DNA from 3 places in the Mesobacillus sp. LC4 genome. Region 3 is predicted to be linked to each of the others. Evidence: riboswitches for the same ligand, from Rfam matches in the RefSeq annotation. Region 3 holds a riboswitch; each other region holds the start of a gene.
The links. Region 3 has a riboswitch for cobalamin ahead of AB5I83_RS22070 (ABC transporter substrate-binding protein). Riboswitches for the same ligand answer to the same signal wherever they lie in the genome.

Region 1 (5,645 bases), on a different contig from region 3:
CCAGATCATCCAGTTTCGCTGATGCCCAGCCAAAATCTAAATATTGATCGTTTTTATAACCAACCATCGAGTCACAGGTATTGATGGCCCGATACAAAAGCGCCAGCGGAGCTCCGCCAATCATTGCCCAGAAAAGAGGAGCGGTAATGCCATCGCTCGTGTTTTCGGCTACCGTTTCGACAGCAGCACGGACAATTTCTGGTTCCTGAAGCTGCTCTGTGTCGCGGCCAACAATCCAGCTGAGCTTATGCCTAGCCTCTCCCAGTTCATTTTCAGCAAGTGGATGATAGACTGATAGGCCTGCTTCCTTCAGGCTTTTTTGGGCAATGGCAGCCGCAATCAGCACAGCTTCCATGAGGATTCCCGCTAATGGATGCAGGTAGTAAGACAATAATGTGACCAGGACAGCGATGCCTCCGACTGTCAGCAGGACGGCAGCGACCATGGCAATTCCTTTAGCTTTTCTGCCGCTGCCTCTATTCAATCCCCTGTCTAACTTGAAGATGAGAGTTCCCATCCATTTCACCGGATGTGGCCAGTGTGGCGGATCCCCAACAAACCAATCAAAGATGACAGCAAGTGTCAGGGCGATAAGGTGGTTCAGAATCATATCTTCACCCTTTTCTTGCTGTTCCTGATTGCATCTACTGTACATTCATGTACTCCTTTGCCAATAGTCCGCCCAAGAGGAGTGATCGTACCGGCGTATTCCAGCTTTTGTCCTTGCTGGGTCGAGGCAACCATGATGCTGTCAGTAGATGTACCCGTTGCCACCGTACCAGACAGTTTGTCCCTTATTTCCAGATCGTGCAGCGCCTTTGTCTTCGCTTCAGTTGCTGTCATTATACTCTGGATGAACGCTTCCTCCGTCAGTACTCCGTTGACGAAGATCCAAGTGTTGATGGTTCCTGGTGACATGTCATAGGAATAATACTCGCTGCTTTTCGATGCGTCCACCGCATTGCCGGTACCTGCCGTCACAACGATAAATATAGAGAACCCTTCTTCCTGATAGTGCTTAAAACAAACATCCTCCAGCATCACAGCAGTCATCATCCCGACCGTTAGTTCAGGATCGAATCCCTGTTCCTGCAAATAATGGATCATTTCTTCCCGATGGTCACTGCAATCATAGTTCTTGTCCACATGCCGGTTCAAAAAGCTGCGGTGCCATCCTGTTCCCGCCCCGACAACTCCAGAAGACATTGTTCTTAATGGAATCGGAGAATTCAGGGAGATGAATTCTTCTCTCATTTGGAGATTGCTTTCTCCTATTTCCACTGATATTGCATCATTTGGGCTAGCCGCAGGAAACAAACTTGTTTCCTGCAATGCTCCCTTAGTATGAGACTTAGTTTTAATGCTTGTACGCAAGATATGAGAACTCATCTTATTATTTAAAAACATCCGGGTAAACCGCTTTTGCAAGCTCTTCTACTCCTTCTGTCAGCCTCGGGCCCGTTCTTGTCACCTTATCGGAATGAACATCGATGACACGGTTTTCCTTGACCGCCGTAATCTTGTCCCATCCTTCACGGCTTGTAACATTTTTCACCGGCTCAGGTGTATAGTAACCGTGCGTCGTGATAATCACCTCAGGATTGCTTTTAATGATGGCCTCTGAATCCAGCTTAGGCCATCCCTCTTCTGTAACAGTGTTTTCTGCATGAATGATCTGCAGCATTTCATCAATAAAGGTATTTTTTCCAGCAGCATAAACTTCAGGCGCCGGCGAGACCTCAACGAATACCGACTTTCTGTCCTCTTCTTTTATTTCCTGTGCCTTTGTCTTGATCTCTTCTATTTTTTTCTTCATGTCTGCGATCATAGCATCAGCTTTTTCCTTTTTGCCTGACGCTGTACCAATCATGCTGATTGATTCATATACTTCATCGAACGTTTTCGCATCATTCACGACCAGCACTGTAATTCCAGTGTCTTTAAGCTGCTGAAGTCCTGCTTCAGACGAATGTGCACTAGAAGCATGGGCAAGAACCAAGTCAGGCTTCATAGAAATGATTTTCTCGAGATTGAACTCCATGCCGCCAATCTTCTCTTTCTCCGCCACTTCTTCAGGGAAATTATCAAAATCAGAAACTCCGACAATCTGTTCTTCCAGACCCAATCCATAGGCAATTTCCGTATTGCTCGGAATCAGGGAAACTATTTTTTCCGGTTTCGATTCTATGGTCACTTCCTGCCCTGTTCCATCCTTAATGCTGACAGGGAACTTCACTTCTGCCTGCTGAACCGTTTCAGTGTTCTTTGTCTCCTTTGCATTTGACTGTTCAGCATTGCTGCCACATCCAGCCAGAGCACCAATTGTTAACATGAAAGCAAATAATAAGGCATTTAACTTTTTCATCTTTCATTCCTCCGATTTTTCTCTGAATACATTTTTTTACAGACCCTCAGGCTTGCCTGTTCGTTGTAAAACAATATGAAACTTCCTATGAAACTAAAAAAACACCTCCATTTTACTCATGGAGATGTTTGTGTCGGTTCTTCTAATAAACAGCCAGAATCGTTCCCAAACACCTCCTATCCTCGTAGGTTGTGGCGCGAAGAATCGGGCAGGTCTCCTGGCTTCTGGTCATCGCAATCAAGCGCCTTCCCATACAAAAAGTACAGTGGCATCAAGCTTGAAGCTCCCAGTTACAGTGGCGGGACCGCGTTGGAATTTCACCAACTTCCCTATTAAGTCTCTAAACTACTTTTCGTTTAGAAGACACCAGATTCTTTATGTATTAAATTTTCGCTGATTCCAATTATACATAAATAATGTCGTTATGAGTAACAATTTGTATAATTTAGCAAAAATTTTTTCCTGAATGATAATTTTATGATTCTATTCTTTTTCTAAAAAGAAGGAAATCTTTTTAGGAAATAGTATTGAAAAACAGACAGGACTTTTTTTATATAAGCATCTTCTTGAATTTTGTTACTGCTTATCCAGATTTTGAAAAACCTCATGCCTATCCACTCCTCGGTTGATTCTTCGTTTACAGTCAGACTAGCTCGAGTCGTGTGTAACCGTTATGGCCTGCCCCCTATATTTTTCTTAATAGATACAAATACAGGGCGACCACTGGTGCTAAAATTAGCCCTGATGTCACGATGGAAAGGCCTAATCCGAATTTGAGAGCTACAAATCCAATAATCGGTCCGCTCAATATTTGTCCGAGGGCATCAATCTGGCCGTAAGTGGAAAGCACTGTTGCCCGCACTTTTGACTCAATATTTTCATTAAGCCACGCTCTGTATATTGGGCCATTGGTGATCCGCAAAATATAGAATGTCAGGTAGGCAGAGAAAGCCATGGTGAAATTTCCAGCCAGTCCAAAGCCGATGATGCTCAGTACCATTGCCAAGTTGATGGCAATCAATAGCCATACCTTCTGCAGTTTCCCCGTCTTCTCAAGTTTCCTCTTTATGTATTCGACCGCAATAATGCTCGTTACCATGGCAATCCCGTTGATGATACCCACCCAGACGACCGGTTTGATATTGACATCAGGCAAGCCGACCTCCAATAAGTGGGCGATCCACAAACGGTCAAGACCCTCGCTGAACAGACCGTAAAAGAACACAATACCGGTCATGACCATCAAAAATTGTTTTTTCCTAATCGACTGGAGACCCGATTTAAAAGTATGAATCATTTGACGGAACGAATCACGATCCTCTGAAGGTGCCGGCTGAAATGCCGTTTCAGGCATGAACAGGATCATAAATACCGCCAGCACCAGAAATAACGCTCCCCCAATGATCATCGGCAAATTGATCATTACCGTACCGATGAGAACGCTGACGATGATAGCAAGCAGTGCACCAAACTGTTTGACTTGCGCTCCTCTCAGGAATAGCCAGGAAAGGTCTTTTCCGCCCATCTCGTCAGCAATCCACGCTTCATCCGCACCACTTGTGAAGGTATAGCCGATGCCCCAAAGGATCTGACATAACAAAATAACCAAAAAGACAGGCACCAGACCTTCAATTAAAAATCCCAGCCCGATCAAGAACAATCCAATGATAACCGACAGTTTCCTGCTCTTCGTGTCTGCCAGTATACCTGTCGGAATTTCAAATAGAAAACTGCTAAGTTCCAGTGCCGTGCCAACAAGGACAAGTTCAAAGGCATTGAAGCCGGCAACTTGTATTCTATAAATCTCGTTGACGGTAAAAACCATCTCAAACAAAAAAGCAGTCAATCCCGCATATATAAGATAGACCCTGTAGGCCGATAGTTTCCCCGTCATAGTCCACCTCCTGAAAACCCACAAAAACAATAAGGATAAATCTAGTAGGTTTTTACTTTCTTACAAACCTCAATGGCATCAGTATGCAAATTTTCAACTGTATTCAAACTTCCAAACCCTTATCAAGATAACTTTTGGTTCTTTATATACTGAAAAACCCAATGCCATCCATAATCAACCCAAATGAAAAACCATGAATTTACGACTCTTTCCTCAGCCCTTCTTCCCCACTGTACAATTCTTCCTCAACTCTCTTAATAATTTCGGGGTGATCTTTTATCAACTTTGCAATATAGAAGAAACCGAACATGGTCACTCCTGTAAACAACCAGCCTATTACTTGTCTAACAAGAATCCCTTTATCAAATGCCTCAACCCCATATTCAATGATCAGCCAAGATTTAATAGCTGCAAAAACACCACTTCTGAGAGCGAACGATAAAGTCACCAGCTGGAATATGATAAAAATCTTTTTATGATTGAAAAGGTGCTTACAAAACGTACGGTCATGTCCCTGAAGTTCTGCAAAATCCAATCCAAAATACAGAGCCATAGGCCTTTTAATTAGAATTGTAGTAAAGATAAATGTGCCAATCGCCACATTATAAAAAACATTGTTCCATAGCATCTGTAATGCAGAACCAGCCAATACATCAATCAGTGTGCCAATAACCAATGTAGTAATTATGTATAACCCAGTAATGTTGATTTTCTTGACCTCATAAAAACGGTACAGACTATAGATTATTGCCGGAACGGAAGAAGCCAGCATTGCATAATAATCACCAATCACATCACGTAATCCATTCCAGAAAAGCAGTGGCAAACCGACATAAAAAATCAGATCCAATAAGATTAAGTTTTTCCTCAATAACATCACCTTTTTGATAAGCTAATAGACTCCTGCAAAAAAATGGAGTTTACCCTGTTCTTCTCCTGGTATCTGGTAAAAAGTTTAGGATTGCTCATTCTTCAACAGACTATAAACAATCAAATCCTCATAATGATCGTATAGATATTGTCCTGCCCGTTTGATTCCTTCCTTCTTGAAACCTAATCTCTCAGGTATCCCCTGGCTTTTCAAGTTATTATCGGCACATTGGATTTCAACTCTATTTATGGAATACCTGTCAAATAGCTCATGAATAAGACTCTTTAAGCTGATCGTGATGATGCCCTTACCTTCACTGTCCTTAGAAATAAAATAGCCAATGCTCGCAGATCGATTGCCCCAGTCAAACTGGACACCGATCATCCCAACAAGATGACCATTATTTCTTATAGCAATATCGAACCCTTGATTATTAGCCAGGTTCTCCAGCCAATATTTTATGACCGGCACCATATCTTCTGCCGATTTCCGTTTATCCACCCAAAGCAGCCATT
Region 2 (5,645 bases), on a different contig from region 3:
TCGCTGACTTTTACCAGAGGTGGACAATCATGAAAGTATCCTTATTTAGTACGTGCCTGAGCGATATTCTTTTTGCGGATGTGGCAAAAAATACGCTTGAAATCCTTGAGCGAGTTGGATGTGAAGTGGATTACCCGATGGAACAGACGTGTTGCGGGCAGCCTGCCTATAACAGCGGGTATTTACAAGAGGCTAAGCAATCTATGAAACAGATGATGAAGGCTTTTCGTCACTCGGAATATGTGGTCGGGCCATCAGGCTCCTGCGTGAGCATGCTGAAGGAATATCCACATATTTTTAAAGGAGACCCTGAGTGGGAAGAAGAAGCGAAGGTCTTCGCTGCTAAGTGTTATGAAATTACCGAGTTCCTTGTGGATGTAATGGGCATCACTGATTTGGGCTCTACTTTTAAAGGAAGAGTGACATTCCATTCTTCCTGCCATATGAAACGCCTTCTTGGGGTAAAAGAACAGCCGAAAATCTTGTTGCACAATGTGAAGGGTGTTGAGCTGGTGGATTTGCCGTGGGAAGAGGATTGCTGCGGTTTCGGCGGAACGTTTGCCGTGAAGAATCCGGTCATTTCTCAAGAGATGGTCAGTGAAAAGTCGCGCCATGTCTCAGAGACGCAAGCGGAGTATCTTGTCGGTGCTGATATGGGCTGCCTGATGAATATTGGCGGCCGCATGGAGCGTGAAGGCAAAAAAGTGAAGATCATCCACATCACAGAAATTTTAAATACACACTAAGGAACGGAGGGAAAAGAGATGAGCATCAAAATTGGTGAGGTTCCTTATAAAGATCGAATCCAAAAAGGAATTAAAGATGATTTTATGCGGCAGGCTGTTTCCTCCGCGCAAGGCAGATTCCGGACCGGACGGCTTACACAGGCGGCTGAGCTTGGAAACTGGGAGGACTGGCGCGATTTAGGTGAGGAAATCCGCACCCATACGCTGGAAAACCTCGATTATTACCTGTATCAATTGAGTGAGCAAGTATCAAGACGCGGCGGCCATGTATTTTTTGCCGAGACAGCAGAAGAAGCGAACCAGTATGTGAAAAGCATCATTCAAAAGAAAGATGCAAAAAAAGTTGTCAAAGCAAAATCGATGGTCACTGAGGAAATCGGCTTAAATAAAGCGCTTGAGGAAGTTGGCGCTGAAGTGGTCGAATCCGACCTTGGTGAGTGGATTCTGCAATTGGATGAAGATCCGCCATCGCATATCGTGACCCCTGCCCTTCATAAAAATAAGCAGCAGATTCGCGAAACGTTCGCGAAGAAAAAAGGCTATACAGGATCTGACACGCCGGAGGAACTGGCTGCCTTTGCCCGTGAGCAGCTGCGACAGGACTTTTTATCAGCTGATGTCGGTGTGACTGGCTGCAACTTTGCGATTGCGGAGTCTGGATCGATCACGCTGGTCACAAATGAAGGGAACGCCGAAATGGTGACGAGTCTTCCGGATACCGTGATCACGGTGATGGGTATGGAACGGATCGTACCGACATGGGAAGAGATGGAGGTCCTAGTCAGTCTATTGACACGTGCGGCGGTTGGTCAGAAATTGACGAGCTATATCACGGCGATTACGGGTGCTGGCCTTGAGCAGGAAGTGGACAGTCCTGAGGAATTCCATTTGGTGATTGTCGACAACGGACGCTCCAAGATCCTTGGAACCGAGTTTCAGTCGGCTCTGCATTGCATTCGCTGTGCGGCCTGCATCAACGCGTGTCCGGTTTACCGTCATATCGGCGGGCATGCATACAACTCAATTTATCCGGGGCCAATCGGTGCTGTGATCACACCGCTGCTGGAAGGTTATGAGGATCATAAAGAGCTTCCATATGCATCGACCTTGTGTGCAGCCTGTACGGAAGCCTGCCCTGTTAAAATTCCACTGCATGAGCATCTGATCCGCCACCGACAGATCATTGTGGAAAAAAATATGACCCCAACGGCAGAAAAGTTGATGATGAAAGGTTTTTCCGCTTGGGCTTCTAATCCGTCGGTTTATAATATGAGTGCGAAAATGGCCAAGCCGGCACTTGGGCCATGGACGAAAGATGGAATGATTGAAAACGGGCCAGGGCCACTGAAGGCGTGGACCGAAGTCCGTGATTTTTATGCTCCACAGGGACAGTCGTTCCGTTCGTGGTTCAAGCAAAGACAGAAGGACGGTGAATCCAAATGAACATCCAGAATCGAGAAGCCTTTTTAGATAAACTGGCGTCCAGACTAGGCCGGGAGCGGCGGACAGAAGGAGTCGAGCGGCCGCAATGGAGCGTTACTCCTCAGGATGAAGTGTTCAAAGGTATGAGCCAGGACGAATTGGTTGAAGTGCTTGAAAAACATTGCCAGGTCATCCATACCACTTTTAAAAGGACAGACCGTGCCGGCCTGACGGAAGTTTTGAACGAAACGCTTCAGGCCTATGAAGGCAAGGCGATTGTCACATCCAATGATGTCCGCCATCAGGAGTATGGGATCACGAAGTGTTTCGAAGAACAGGGAGACAGTGTGGATGTCCATGTGTGGAATCCAGCGCTTGGCAAGGAAAATCAAAAGATTGCGGAACGAGCGGATGTAGGGCTTGTGTTCAGCGACATCACGCTTGCCGAGTCTGGCACTGTGACATTGTTCAATACGAAAGACAATGGGCGATCGATCAGTCTGCTGCCGCGAACATTCATTGCCATCATTCCGAAAAGCACCCTCGTGCCACGGATGACTCAGGCAGCCAGACACATCCACGAGGCACAGGCCAGCGGCGAAGACGTCCCTTCCTATGTCAGTTTCATCACCGGCCCAAGCAACAGTGCCGACATCGAAATGAACCTGATAGTCGGAGTGCACGGACCTGTCAAAGCAACATACATTGTCGTGGATTAAGCTTCGATGAAAAATAGTTGAAAAAGAATGAAAGATGATATACTATCATTTCATAACACGATATATTGTGTTAGATAAGTAGTTTCATAACTAAATATTGAATATACCGGTAAATATGGTGTCTGAATAAGACTTAATAGGGAATCTGGTGAGAATCCAGAACTGTTCCCGCAACTGTAAGTGCTGACGAAATGAGGAAGAACCACTGTCTAACAAATAGATGGGAAGGCCTCAAAGTAGGGTGAAGCACAAGTCAGGAGACCTGCCATATTTATTCGTGTTATCTTCTTCGGGAATTGGGAAGGTATTACGGGGATCAATTGACAGGCTCATGCTGTTTTTTAGTTTCATATGAGCGTTCATGACATCAACGTTAACTTTAACCCATCTTTCGAGATGGGTTTTTCTCATTTTTCAGGGAGTATTTTTACAAACAGGAGGTCAGGAATGGAAGGATTATCAACAAATGTGTCGAGGACTTTTCAGAATGTGCTTGTTTTGCCTCCGGACACAAACCATCTCGGAACGATTTTTGGCGGAACGGTACTATCCTATATTGATGAAATCGCCGCGATTGCGGCAATGAAACACAGCAGAACAGCTGTCGTCACGGCCTCGATCGACTCGGTTAACTTTCTCTCTTCCGCAGTAGTAGGCGATATCTTGACCCTGGAAGCAATGGTGATTTCGACAGGCAGAACATCAATGGAAGTATTCGTGAAGGTGGAAAGCGAAAACTTGAAAACCTGCAAGAAGACTTTGACGACCACCTCGATTCTGACCATGGTCGCTAAGGATGAAAATGGCACTCCGGTTCCAGTCGCAAGGGTGATTCCGGAGAATGCAGAGGAATGGGAGCTGTTCAACACGGCCGATATGAGAAGGAAGCATAGGCTGGAAATGAGGAAAAGTAATCAAGTTGGAGGAATCGTGAATGAGCAATCAAGTAAAAGAGGATAGAGCCGTGAAGCAGATCGAGGAAATGGAACAATCATTCCCACTGCTGGATTTTTCAGATTTCAAAGAAAAAATGGACCAGGCTCTTCGGGTAAAAAATATGACAGATGACCAGGTCGAGACCATGGTGATTCTGAACGCAGTCGAACGAATTGATCGGAATGAGCCAGATTGGACCTATGTTGCAGCACGGCTTTACCAGAAGAGATTGTACAAGCTTAGTTCAGGCTTTAGAGGAGCAGCTGGTTACGGATCGTTCTATGAATTGATCAATAGGTTGATAGAAATAGGAATCTATGATGGTAAAATCATTGAATCTTATTCACGGGAAGAAATCGATTTTCTTGAAAGAGTCATTGAGCCCGAGAGAGACGAACTATTTACATATATAGGCCTCTTAACGATGGCGGAAAGGTACCTGGCGCGCACGCATACAGGCGATGTGGCTGAACTGCCGCAGGAGCGGTTCATGATCATCGCCATGACCCTGCTGGCGGAAGAGCCGAAAGAAAAGCGGCTTCAACTAGTGAAGGAAGCTTACTGGGCGCTTTCAAACCTCTATATGACTGTGGCGACTCCAACGCTCGCCAATGCTGGCAAAAGCTATGGCCAGCTGTCGAGCTGCTTTATCGATACGGTGGCTGATGATTTAAGGAGCATCTATGATTCCAACACGGACATTTCTACCTTAAGCAAGAACGGAGGAGGCATTGGTGTCTATCTCGGAAAAATCAGGAGCCGCGGCAGTGATATCAAGGGCTTTAAAGGGATCAGTTCAGGTGTCATTCCATGGATGAAGCAGCTGAATAACACAGCGGTTTCGGTCGATCAATTGGGGCAGCGCCAGGGTGCAATCGCTGTCTACCTGGATGTGTGGCATAAAGACATATTCCCATTCCTGGACGCAAAGCTGAACAATGGGGACGAGCGCCAGCGGACACATGATTTATTCACAGGCCTCTGCCTCCCGGATCTTTTTATGGAGCAAGTAGAAAAACGCGGGGACTGGTATTTGTTTGACCCTCATGAGGTAAGACGCGTCATGGGCTATTCGCTAGAGGATTTCTTTGACGAGGAGAAGGGGACAGGCTCCTTCCGGGACAAGTACTGGGAATGCGTCTATCATCCAGACTTGTCACATGAAGTGGTCCCTGCCATCGAAATCTTTAAATCCATCATGATCTCTCAGCTTGAGACCGGGACTCCTTATATGTTTTACAGGGACCAGGTGAACAGGATGAATGCCAATCATCATAAGGGCATGATTTACTGCAGCAACCTTTGTACGGAGATCACTCAGAACATGAGCCCGACCCTCCTGGAAGAAGAAACAGTCGAGGATGGGAAGATTTTAATCTATAAAAAGCCAGGCGACTTTGTCGTCTGTAACTTATCCTCGATTTCCCTGGCGAAAAGTGTCATGGATGAGGTTCTTGAGAGAGTGATTCATATACAGGTGCGAATGCTTGATAACGTCATCGATATCAATGAAATCCCTGTACTGCAGGCACAGTTGACCAATAAGAATTATCGGGGAATCGGACTGGGAACATTCGGCTGGCACCATCTCCTCGCTCTGGAAGGAATCAAATGGGAGAGTGAAGAGGCTGTCGAGTATTGTGATACTCTCTATGAAAAAATCGCCTATTTAACGATCAGCGCAAGCCTGGAGCTGGCAAAAGAAAAAGGGGCCTATCCGTATTTCGAAGGTTCCGATTGGTGTACAGGACAGTTTTTCGAGAAGAGACAGTATAAAGGCGAAAGCTGGGAGAATCTCTCAGAGGAAGTAAAAGAGCATGGA
Region 3 (5,645 bases):
GTCACTATAATTCAATGCTTAGTCTCATTAGCTGAACTAAAAGAACAAAGTCCTGCAGCTCAATGATCTGCAGGACTTTTCTTCATCCAATCGGAGTGCATATTTCAATATAATGCCCATCCGGATCTGCTGCATAGGCGACGACCTGGCCCCATGGTTTTTCGGTTGGCTCGAGCAGGATGGGGACTCCGGCGGCCCGCAATTTTTCTACTGCGCCAGGGACATCCTCTGTCACGAATCCTAGCTCAAAGGTTTGTTCTTTCCTTATGCCATCCGGGATGGGGAGCGTCGTGATTTCGCGGCCGCTTTCTCTTGTGTTCATCGACAGCACGGTGCTGCCTGTTTCATACTCAATATAGGTCCCAAACTCATTTCGAAGTTTAAGGCCTAGCAGCTCACCGTAAAAATGCTTTGTTTTTTCCAGATCGGAAACATATAGGATGACATAGCCCATTTTCATTTCCATTCTCATCACCTCTTATAATTAAGATTCGTGATGAAGTGGATGGTTTCCTTCATTAAAACTTGAAAGCGGTATTGCTGTTTCTATAGTTTAGGATTGCTTCCTTTGTGCAGGTGTAAATCCCCTCGCTGATCAGCCTGCCGAGCGGTGTTGCAGTGCCCGCATAGGAAATCTCTTCGCCTTGCTGTGTTGCTGCGATGCAGATGCTGTCCGTGGAAATGCCAGCTGGCTGGCCGGCAATCCCAGCTCCGTTTCCTTCCAGTTCGTGCAGGACGCTTATCTTTGCTTCTGCCGCGGTCATTGCGCTTTGGATAAAGGCCTCCTCGGAAATCCTTGCGTTAATGAACAGCCATGTATTGATATTCCGGGGGCTGTCCCGATGTGTGCTGCCCGCAGAAACAATAATGAAAATCGACATTCCGTCAGCTTCAAAGGAGCGGTATGATGCGGTTTCAACCGGAACAGCCGTCATCATCCCCACCGTTTCGCTTGGGATGAATCCAATCTCCTGTAAGTAGTCTGCCATTTCTGCTTTATGGTCACTGCAGTCATACTCCATCGGGACAACACGGTGCACGAACGAACTATGCCAGCCAATCCCGGCACCGGTGATTCCCGAAGACATGGTCCTCAACTTTACTGGTGACTGTAGGTCAATCCGGTCTGCCCCCACATCAAGAAATCTGTCGTCTATTTGCGGCGCAGCGTCATGAACGCCGTCGGTTTCCGGCATGAGCAGCAATTGAGGCCTGGCGATTTCCGGATGCGGATGGTTTTTGATCTCCGTCTTATAGACACTTTTGATCCGCTCTTCTTTTAACACTTCAATAGGAGAGTCGACAATCAGCAGCTCCCCGTTTTCGATCAGCAGCAGCCTGTCACAATACAATGATGCCAGGTTCAAATCATGAAAAATGGAGACGACCGTCAACTCCTCTTCCGCTGCCCATTTTTTCAGCAGGTCCAGCAGCTCTTTTTGAAAACTTAGGTCAAGATGATTCGTTGGTTCATCGAGCAGCAGGATCCTCGGTTGCTGCGCCAGTGCCTGAGCGAGGTAGACTCGCTGTTTTTCGCCGCCAGATAGTTCAACGATTGATTTTTCCTGGAGATGGGCAATTCCTGTCTGGTCCATCACCTTCACGACAATCTGCTCATCTTCCTCACTCCAGCTGTGGAACCAGCCTTTCTGGTGTGCATAGCGCCCGAGCGAAACGGTATCTTTCACACTATAAGAAAAGGCCTGGTCAGAATGCTGCGGCAGGACTGCCATCATTCTGGCAAGCTGCTTCGGTGTATACTGAGTCAATGGCCGGCCGTCCAGCTCAATGTCACCTTCCCTGGATTCCAAAGCACCACTGATCATTTTTAACAGAGTGGTTTTCCCGCTTCCGTTCGGGCCAAGAATTCCAAACAACTCACCCTTGCCAACCTCAAAGGAGATTCCCTTTAACACCTCGCCGCCTGCATATCCACCTGTTAGATTCTTCACTGTGATCATCAGCCAGCACTTCTTTCCTTGCGATTTTTCATTAAAATAAACGCAAAAACCGGTGCACCGATTAATGCCGTGATCACGCCGATCGGCAATTCCGAAGGAGCGATGATCGTTCGTGATATCAGGTCTGCGAGAATCAGGAAGCCGCTGCCCATCAGGACTGATAGCGGCAGCAGATGACGATGGTCCGGTCCCCAGACTGTCCTTGTCAAATGAGGAATGACGAGACCGACGAAGCCGATTGTCCCGGATACGGCAACCGCTGAACCTGTTAAAAGTGAACCAGAAAGCAAAATCAGCAGCTTGCGGCGCTCAACATTGACACCTAGATGCTGTGCGCGCTCCTCACCAAACGACATGGCATTCAGTTCTCTTGTGTTGGCAAGCAAAATCACCAATCCGATTATAAAGAAAGGAAAAATAATCTTAATGTATTCCCAGCCGCGCATCGACACGCTGCCCAAAAGCCAGCCGATGATTTGCCTCAGCTCTTCGCCGGAGAGCGCAATCATCAAAGAAATGAAAGAACCTAGAAATGAACTTAAGATAATACCGGTTAGAATGATCGTCTCCACCCTGAGCAGCCTGTCGACTTTCCGGGCAAAAAATAGCACAAATAAGACGGTCGCAAAAGCGAATAAAATGCTCAGCACCGGCAAGGTGAAGGCACCAATCAGCGGCAGTGAAATGCCAAAAAACAGCGTGACAACCGCACCGATGGAAGCACCTGATGAAATCCCAAGCGTGTAGGGATCTGCCAGCGGATTGCGCAGCAGGCCCTGGAAGGCAGCACCGGCAATAGCCAGCGATGCGCCTACAAGCCCTGCCAGCAATACACGCGGCAGCCTGATTTCCATGACGATACTTGCATACATCGGGTCGATTTCCTGTCCCTGTAAGCGGAAAATCTCAGCACCCATAATCTCAATAATAGCGGGCACAGGGATGGAAACCGTTCCGATGGAGATGCCAAGCAGCATCGAGATGATCAAGAACGCTGCCGCAAATAGATAGGCAATTCCCTTATTATTTAAAAACGTCCGGGTAAATGGTTTTCGCAAGCTCCTCTGCTCCTTCAGCGAGCCTTGGACCTGAACGGGTAACGAGGTCGGAGTGAACATCATATACCCGCTGGTCCTTGACCGCTTTTACATTATTCCAGCCCTGCCGCGCAAGAACCTGCTCATCTGCATTTTCGGTATAATATCCATAGGTTGTCACAATGACATCCGGATTACGCTCGATGATGGCTTCCGGGTCAACCTTCGCCCAGCCATCCAGATCGCCAGCAGCATTCTTAGCGCCGATCAACTCCAGCATTTCATTGATAAATGTACTCTTGCCAGCAGTGTAGATTTCCGGCGCTGGTGAAACCTCGACAAATACAGCTTTCTGCTCTTCAGGTTTAATTGCTTCTGCTTTCTTCTTCAGTTCCGCAAAACTATTTTTCATATTCTCAATAAGTTCATCTGCCTTATCTGTCTCGCCGATGGCCTGGCCAATCATCTCGATTGATCGATATACCTCTTCAAATGACTGAGCATCATTCACGACGACAACAGCTATCCCCGCATCCTTCAACTGCTGAAGGCCCTCTTTCGCGGTATCCGCAGTTGAACCAGGTGCAAGGACGAGGTCCGGCTTAAGGGAAATCATCTTCTCAATATTGAACTCCATGCCTCCGACTTTTTCCTTTGCCATTGCATCTTCTGGATAATTGTCGAAATCGGTGACACCTACAATCGCGTCTCCGCTTTCAAGTGCATAAACGATTTCCGTATTGCTCGGCATGAGGGAAATGATTTTTTCAGGCTTTTCTTCAATGACAACTTCTTCATCAAGCGCATCTTTTACCGTGACCGGATATCCAGTCTTCTGCTCCTGCGCGGTTTGTTCGCTTTCCTTCTTTTCTGGCTGTGCTTCCGTGCCGCAGCCTGCCAAGATCATGGCTGCTGCCATCATCAACATCAATAACTTCTTCATTCGCTTCTCCTCCAATTTTCCAATCAGCTTTGTCAAATCAGACTGTTGATTTCCGTCACTACAATCAACAGAATGTTAAAATCGTGCAAACATTCACCAAAGCCTTTAATAAATAAAAAAACATCTCCACCTAAAGGGGAGATGTCCGAGTAAGCAAATGTTTTTATCATCATAAAATACATAGAGCCAGCCGGCACCTCCCTATCCTCGTAGGTTTGCTTGTGCGATGGACAGGCAGGTCTCCTGGCTCATGGTCAATGCTCGCTGCGCCTTCCCATACATTTGTACAGTGGCATTTACAGCTTGCTCCCATTTACAGTGGCGGGACCGCGTTGGACTTTCACCAACTTCCCTATTAAGTCTTATGATAAAAAGACACCTGTTCATTTGATATGTAATTTTCCGCTAAGTCCCATTATACACGATTGCCAAAAATTGCTCCAAAAAAATATCTTTTTCGACTTATTGAGCAAGCAAGCTCCATTCTTTAGCTTTTTTATCGAAGATGATCCTGCCATCCGGATTGCTGGTGCTGGCTTCTTTATATTCATCATGCATATCATCCATGTTGGCAAAATCACCGATGATCCAGATTGGAATTTCAATTCTGTTACGGCTTTGTTGGATGTTTTTCAGCGAAAATACGGCCCCTTCTTTGAGGGCTGGCGTCAATGATTTCAGGATTTCCTTGTTGACAGAAGGATAGGATTTCTTTTTCCGGATCCCGAGCAGTGTTTTTTCCGGCTTCATTTCCCCTAGTTTGCCTGACAGGACAAGGCCAAGCATTCGGAAAAAATCATTGAGATTGCGGTAATAGGTTTTATTGAACCAGCCATCTTCAGTGGAGAGGAACACAAAACGGTTATTAAGCTGATTATAAAAAGGCAGTTTCAAATGATGTTTGATATGCCCGAGATAAAGAAGCTCAGCAATCTCTTGGGCCGACAGCACATTCAGTGCTTCTACTTCCTCAAAATCGATCCAGCAAAAATCCCCGTATGCATGGACATTGGCTCCAACCAATTTTTCGACGCTGTCTTCAGATACATACTCAAATAAAGTATGTCTGTTGAACTCACCATCCTCATAGCGATGCTTCAACAGCAGCAGATGGTTGAGTGAATCAGACAATGACCTGGCGAATTCATGAAATTCGACCCCATGTGAGAGCACATACTGGTCCCGTTCGTTCATATGGACATATAGTAAATCCCTGCTATAAGGATGGTTCTTTTTCAAAGACAAAACCTCCTGGAAAAATTCTCAGCTGCAAATGGCCAGCGGGCTCCGTACAAATAACACTTCTTCCATTCTAACAAAAATGGCAGAAAATATCTTATTCTGACTCTTCAAAAACATAATTATTATCGACCTTTTCCGCAAAAAGAATCCAACCTGGACCAGAAACTATCATGTCTATTAAATCGTCTAATAGGTACAGGAATATGTTACCTTGGCAGGGATTGTAAGAATCATCCTTTTACGCTAGCATAAAATGGTAAGACCGCTGATCAGTGAGCAGGACAGCTAACTGAAAGCGACAATATTCACCGGACTAATGAATGGGACAGGGTGTAGCAAATGGAGAAATCGATTAAAAAATTCGACAGATTTGATTGGACATTGACGCTCCTCTTATTGCTGTTTTTTCTGACCAGCTGCATTGCTATATACAGCGCACAGAAAACGGGGCAGTATGTCGGT

Region 1: another riboswitch for cobalamin. It lies ahead of AB5I83_RS20375 (ABC transporter substrate-binding protein); the one in region 3 lies ahead of AB5I83_RS22070 (ABC transporter substrate-binding protein).
Region 2: another riboswitch for cobalamin. It lies ahead of AB5I83_RS18825 (acyl-CoA thioesterase); the one in region 3 lies ahead of AB5I83_RS22070 (ABC transporter substrate-binding protein).

What each region holds. Positions count from the first base shown of each region.
Region 1 covers NZ_JBGCUB010000008.1:117,613-123,257, reverse strand. The annotation lists gene cbiB (adenosylcobinamide-phosphate synthase CbiB) at 1-610, opposite strand, end outside; gene AB5I83_RS20380 (adenosylcobinamide amidohydrolase) at 607-1,428, opposite strand; gene AB5I83_RS20375 (ABC transporter substrate-binding protein) at 1,394-2,365, opposite strand; cobalamin riboswitch at 2,556-2,751, opposite strand; gene AB5I83_RS20370 (MFS transporter) at 3,051-4,259, opposite strand; gene AB5I83_RS20365 (VC0807 family protein) at 4,459-5,130, opposite strand; gene AB5I83_RS20360 (GNAT family N-acetyltransferase) at 5,215-5,645, opposite strand, start outside.
Region 2 covers NZ_JBGCUB010000006.1:210,788-216,432, reverse strand. The annotation lists gene AB5I83_RS18840 ((Fe-S)-binding protein) at 30-746, shown strand; gene AB5I83_RS18835 (LutB/LldF family L-lactate oxidation iron-sulfur protein) at 765-2,189, shown strand; gene AB5I83_RS18830 (LutC/YkgG family protein) at 2,186-2,887, shown strand; cobalamin riboswitch at 2,987-3,171, shown strand; gene AB5I83_RS18825 (acyl-CoA thioesterase) at 3,335-3,847, shown strand; gene AB5I83_RS18820 (ribonucleoside-diphosphate reductase subunit alpha) at 3,822-5,645, shown strand, end outside.
Region 3 covers NZ_JBGCUB010000012.1:28,907-34,551, forward strand. The annotation lists gene AB5I83_RS22055 (VOC family protein) at 83-466, opposite strand; gene AB5I83_RS22060 (heme ABC transporter ATP-binding protein) at 519-1,961, opposite strand; gene AB5I83_RS22065 (FecCD family ABC transporter permease) at 1,961-3,019, opposite strand; gene AB5I83_RS22070 (ABC transporter substrate-binding protein) at 2,985-3,941, opposite strand; cobalamin riboswitch at 4,158-4,339, opposite strand; gene AB5I83_RS22075 (hypothetical protein) at 4,404-5,180, opposite strand; gene AB5I83_RS22080 (FtsW/RodA/SpoVE family cell cycle protein) at 5,523-5,645, shown strand, end outside.